DNA from 2 places in the Paenibacillus sp. V4I5 genome. Region 2 is predicted to be linked to the other one. Evidence: riboswitches for the same ligand, from Rfam matches in the RefSeq annotation. Region 2 holds a riboswitch; the other holds the start of a gene.
The links. Region 2 has a riboswitch for cyclic di-AMP ahead of QFZ78_RS27675 (C40 family peptidase). Riboswitches for the same ligand answer to the same signal wherever they lie in the genome.

Region 1 (3,134 bases), 3.2 Mb from region 2:
TCTTTTCCAGAGTTGGGACAAGAACGTAACCATAAATCTTGAAAGCATCAAGAACAAATATGTTCTTGATGCCGACAACAAGTTCAAGGGACCGCGTCCGACGACATAAACATATGTGAATTAAGATCCCCGTAAAATGGGGATCTTTTTGTTGGTGCGCCTCACATTCATTCGTGGAGATGGCTCGCCTCATTATCGGCGCGAGAAGGGAACGTCATTCTCCCGTGAACCCCAATTTTAGGAGGTTACTATTTTGAGAGAATACAGTATGGAAAGTTTAGGGCAAGCTTCAAGCATACACCTGAATAAATTCCACTTTTATGTGAGTATTATCGCATGTTGCCGTTTGTTGGTTTTTTGTACAATTAAACATGTAGGCAGTTTGGCAAACACGAGATAAAGGAAGGGACCTAGATGATGGTAAATAAAAAATGATCCCAATGGTCTTATCGGGTATCGTAGCGGCTACAGTTGCACAGGAGCTGGTAAATTGGATTTTTGGGCAACCTGGTCAGCAAGAAGTTCGAAGAATCGCATCCTGACATTAAGCTGTTTATGAAGCAAATTGATAAAGCAATTTTGTCTACGTTAACCCAAATAAAGGAAATGGGTATTTCGTAGAATAATAGGCTAATAAAATAGGTAGTTGGAAGGGGAGTTTTGTCTTTGCAAGAGAAATTTGATTCAGACTGGGCCCATGTAAATAAAATTGATGGAATGGCTATTGATTATTTGAAAAAAGGGTTAAGCCCAACAGAAACACAAATTTTGATTCTAAATTCTGAGTTATTTCAAGAATGGATATCAATTGAAAGATGCTTTTCAGTGCATTATCATGATATTGCTCGCTTTGAAGATTTATTATCTAATATGGAATTTGATAATTATGTAAGCAAACTAAAAAGTGTTGCTCTCCAAACGATGCATGACAAGACCATCCCGAATGAAATTGAATGGAGTAAATATAATAATGGTCCTACCGTGATTGTCCACGGTTCAATAGAAATATTCGATAGGCTTTTTTATCAGGTAGGTATTAATATTTCACCATATAACCTAGGAATTCAAATTGGTCAATTATGTAAGACGATGAACTTTAACCAGCCCATTGGTTTGGTGGAATTCCTAGCAATATTCACGAACAACGCAAGCGGTTTTTTTAATCTTGATATGGAAAAATTAGAAAAATTTATGGAAGAAGAAACTTTATTAGAACTGCCGATGATCGGTGGCCTTGCTGCGTTAACCACAGTAAAATTGAACTATTAGTTGAAAATAGACATAAAAATATAAGTAAATATTACTATTGTTTCTAAATTTGTATTGGGGTAAATTGATAAAATAAGAATGAATCATACTACGCTTAATTCTTTAGATTAAAGAAGCGGGGGAACCAAGTTTTCTGGGGTGAGTACACTTTTTTGAGTGTTAGGGTTAACTTTCAACCCGAATCCGTCAGCTAACTTCGTCAGCGTAGAAAGAAAAAATGATAGAAACATTAATGGGTCCTTTATTTTTAGGGCTCTATTCCCTCGCTTCCTTTTTTCGTTCAAGAGAAAAAAGGAGGAATTAGACATGCTTCTCAAGAGAGTAACCAAAGAGGTGAAGAACCTTTTTCAATCGAAAAGATCAAACATTTCTGTACAACGTCAAGAAGAGATTCTTCACTTAAAGCTACGGTTGGAGGAGTTCGACATTGAATTTTCCAATTTGGCGTATCGGCCATCAGGCGTCGTAACACAGACTTTATTGGAAATAAGCAAAACGGTCGGACAAAACAATGACTTACTAAACCAACTAAGTTTGGAAAGGGAATTAGCGGATCAACAATTACTAGCCAATCGCATCGGCATTCCCCTGAAAATTTTGGAGGAACATCACAAATTTATCGTAACCATGGCTCATATTTTTGGTGGTCCGTATCCTTGCCTCAGAGAGTACATTAGAAGCAGTATTATATGAGCTTCGTTGAAAGATAAAGCTGCTTCTATATATTATTCGGTTGCTGATTCTACATTAAGCCCATCATAACCAACTTTTTTGTTCGTTTGTTATGGAAGTCACTCACATTTAATTCTTAATTCAACTAACAGAAAACGATACTTGAAATACGGCAGGCAGGCAGGCAGGCAGCCTGCTTTTTTCATTAAACTACCATAAAAATTAAAAATCTGGCAGTCGAAGAAAAAGAACAGCACTAAAGAAGACGCGGCTCATTCATTTTTTAAACGCTGTAGCCTAAGGTTTCAAGTCTTCGAACTGAGTTCCGTACAATAGCTCCAAGTTTTTGCTTATCATAATAATCTTCACCTAAAGTCTACATACATGTCTTTTTTTGTCAGCAGATAATAAGCGATTCTTAGCATGGCATGGGCTACAACAATAGCTGCTCTTTTCCTGCCTTTTCGTGCTAATGTTCGCCTATACATAGCACCAAGATAGTTTTTGGAGGCACCTACGGAATGTGCGGCTTCTGTTAATGCAGATTTTAAATATTTGTTTCCTTTTTTTTCCTTAGAAGACTTCCGTTTGCCTGCACTCTCATTATGTCCTGGTACGAGAGCTGGCCAAGAACAGAAATGAGCCGCACTTGGAAACTGGTTTTTAATGTTTGTTCCTATTTCAGCTAAGATTTGTTCAGCCATTCGAGTTGCAATTCCAGGTATAGAATCTAATCGCTCTATGTCTTCCTGATCTGAGATAACTCTCTGGGCAACCTCTTGATCTAATATCGCAATTTGTTCGGTGAGGAAGTCAATGTGGGTTAAAATGGTTTTAAGCATCATGCGTTGATGAGGATTTACGTAACCTCGAAGAGCGAGTTCGAGTTCATCTTTTTTCTTTTTCATAGTGCGCCGAGCGAAGCTTGCTAGTTTCTCAGGATCTTCTTCACCGTCTGCGATGGCGTGAAGCATGTCCTTAGACGAGACCCCCATAATATCTGAAACTACAGAGCCAGTTTGATGTTTGCTCCCTCTAGCACTGGTAGAGCTTTCATATGCTGGGCGTTTACAACTAAAAATTCAATATCTTCAGCTTCTAATAGGTTAACAATTGGCTTCCAGAATACGCCTGTACTCTCCATAGCTACGTGGGTACAACCATGCTTTTTAATCCAGTCAATTAACTAGATT
Region 2 (3,134 bases):
CAATATAAAGGTGGATGCATCGGCAGATCCGGAGTGTGTCAGAAAGAGGAGAGCGGCTTTCTCATTTCCAACTACGAACCCCGTTTGCTCATTCACTTGAAACTTATCTAGAACAGTCCCATGGTGAGACCTTGCGATATGATGAAAGCGCCAAGACTGATCCTCTTTTATTAGAAAATAAAGCACGCGATTTCTCTGATTATTACTGAATTCCCTCGTCACACCAATCATGCAAACCTTCTCGCCTATACGAAGATACTCATCGACAACAAAGGATTTTAATCGCAAGCGATGCACGTTTTTCTGCTGAATATAGGCTTCCATCTCTTCTATTGTCCTTTGATCCTTCGGATCCTGTTTCGTTGCGTAAAAGACTTCTTTTATAAACGTATCCGTCTGTAGGCTTCTTGCCCCTTTGAAATGATTATACGTAAGAAAAAATCGATCAATGACTCCCCGAATCTCTTCTGGTATGGCAGGACCTTGTTCCACGATATACATGCTATTTGCTTTATTCGAATGTCTTTTTTTATAAAACCAACTTTTCCAGACACTTAATTGCATGCCGTTCGTGTCACCTGCTTTCTTCCAAACATTTCTTCATTATAGGCTAAAAACCATAAAATTTCGATAAAAATCGCAATATTTCGCGTAAAAAAAAGAACATTTGCCTTCTATGCTTTCATTCGAAAGATTCATAGAGAACAAATGCCCGATGATTTAATCCTTTTTCACCACATGGCTGAATTACAGAACTCTTTTGGCTCCCACATATCTGGATCCCCAGTAGGAACTGGCGAGACTATCTATCGTTACACCTCTAGACGTTGTTGCTGAAATGAATTGATCATTCCCCAGATAAATACCCACGTGATTTACACTGCCTGCTGCAAAAAACACAAGATCTCCAACCTTCAAGTCCGTAACTCTAGTTCCGGCTTGATCATACATTTGAACCGAAGTTCTGGGTAGATCAATGCCTTTAGCTTCGTACAAATAGCGCACAAATCCGGAACAATCAAACCCTCTGGGTGTTGTGCCTCCCCAAACGTATGGCGTACCCATGAACGTATTTGCTGTTTGCACGATTTGATCAGACACGGATGGTTTAGCTACCGCTGCGACCTTTGGAGCTGAGGCTAGGACTGGCGTTGGTGGCGGTGCAATCCAGGCCGGCTTGTGCGACTTGCCATCGACATTCACAATCGCGATACGATTCACTTCATTCCATTCAATTGGAGAACCAAATGTTTCAGTAATGAAACGCAAGGGTACATACGTATTACCTTGATAAAGCGTCGGACTGCTTTCCAGACTAATCGTCTTGCTGTTCACGATCGCTTGCTTCTCGTCGGTTGTCAGTTGAATCGTCTGCTGCTTGTTCATCAACGTAACCACTATGTCGTTTTCTTGCCTAGCCCAGCCTACTTGATAACCCAATTTCTCAGATAGCACTCGTAGTGGAACTTGCAGCGTTCCTGCATTGTCAATAAATGGCTGTACTTCTGGGAACTTAATCAACTCATCGTTGACTTGGACTTTCACAGTGGATGTTGATGATGCGGCTTGAACCGAGGGAGCGGAAAACAGAGATACTGCCGCACAAACAAGTGCGCATGAACAAATAAAGCTTTTTGTGAAATATTTCAAAAATTTTGCCTCCTTGAAGCCTCCGAGGTTAGTTGACGGGTTCGGGAAGAGGTTTCCCTAGCGCGCTCAGTTTCTAAAAAGCTGAGCATTCATTCACCCCAAGTAAAGAAGTCCCCCGTACCCGGAGCTTTTGCTGCTCCGAGATTCGGCATTTTTTGTCTATGTTAGACTAGCATAGTTAGACTATTAATTTCAACTTTTGCATAGTGGTAATAGTTTCCACATGAAATTCTTTCGTACTAATTGCTTATCGTTTCAACTTCGGCAGCTAGCACATATTCGATCTTCTTGATTTTGGTATAAACAGTTGTCGTACGATGTTTGTCTGCCGTGGAAATGACCAACTGAATTTGTTGGTTCTCGTTCAAGTCCTTGATTTTGATATGCTTCACCTTCATGTATTCTGCGCTGATTTGATCAATAAGTGTAGACATGTCCCCTTCAGGACTGAATATAATATTGATCGCCAAGTCCTTCTCCCTCAGTTTTTGCGGGCCAAGCAGCTTGATAAAAATCGGAAACAGATTGATAGCGAAAATAATGAGAATGACAGCCATAGTCGCCTCTTGAAAAAAACCTGCTCCCGTTGCGATGCCTAGAGCGGATGCTGCCCATACCAAGGCCGCTGTCGTAAGTCCCGAAATAATCTCATTACTTCGTCTTAAAATAACGCCGGCCCCGATAAAACCTACTCCGCTTATGATTTGAGCAGCTAGCCTCATAGGATCCATATTCGTATATCCGGGGATGGAGTACTTTTGAACGGCTCCTATCGATACAATAGTGATTAAGCAGCTCGCCACTGAAATCACCATACTCGTTTTCATACCCAATGGTTTATGCTTGAGTTGACGGTCAATCCCGATCAACAGACCTAATAACAGCGCCATCCCTAGTTTCTCCAAAACAAGAAGACTCATTTCATGTCCCCATTCCTAAAGATAAAATGAAAGGTAAAGCCCCGGAAACCGGGGCTTTACGCATAGATTTTTTTTCACTTGGAATCCTGCGTATGCAACAAATCTTTTAATCTTCCAGGGAAGTCCGTAATGATACCCGAAACCCCAAACCCAGTTAGATGCAGCAGATCATTGACTTCATTTGCCGTATAAGGGTAGACATAAAGCCCGCTCTCTGTAGCCTTCAGCACATCCTCGGCATCCAGCATTTGAAAGTACGGATGAAGCGAGTACACCTCGACATCAAAACTTCGCGCGTATGCGGTAGGATCAAGCAATTTAGATTGATACAAAAGACCGATCTTGGCTTCCGATTCCATTTGCTTGATCCTTCTGACACACTTATGGTCGAAAGATGAAACGATGACATGATTTAAACGGTGACGTCTGCGTAGAAATTCAACTAACTTACGCTCCATTCTGCCTTCGTATGCATATTTAACTTCCACGTTAATCATAATGCTTTCAGGTACTAGATCAAAGACTTCGTCTAAAGTAGGAACGGTCTCCCCTTTGAACTCATTG

Region 1: it holds a riboswitch for cyclic di-AMP, as region 2 does, so the genes downstream of both, QFZ78_RS12675 (hypothetical protein) here and QFZ78_RS27675 (C40 family peptidase) in region 2, are expected to answer to the same signal.

The regions. Positions count from the first base shown of each region.
Region 1 covers NZ_JAUSZB010000002.1:2,379,457-2,382,590, reverse strand. The annotation lists gene QFZ78_RS12680 (hypothetical protein) at 667-1,269, shown strand; cyclic di-AMP (ydaO/yuaA leader) riboswitch at 1,351-1,490, shown strand; gene QFZ78_RS12675 (hypothetical protein) at 1,576-1,962, shown strand; partial or broken gene QFZ78_RS12670 (IS110 family transposase) at 2,225-3,134, opposite strand, start outside.
Region 2 covers NZ_JAUSZB010000002.1:5,612,481-5,615,614, reverse strand. The annotation lists gene QFZ78_RS27680 (hypothetical protein) at 1-564, opposite strand, end outside; gene QFZ78_RS27675 (C40 family peptidase) at 748-1,650, opposite strand; cyclic di-AMP (ydaO/yuaA leader) riboswitch at 1,653-1,811, opposite strand; gene QFZ78_RS27670 (MgtC/SapB family protein) at 1,890-2,570, opposite strand; gene QFZ78_RS27665 (glycerophosphodiester phosphodiesterase) at 2,645-3,134, opposite strand, start outside.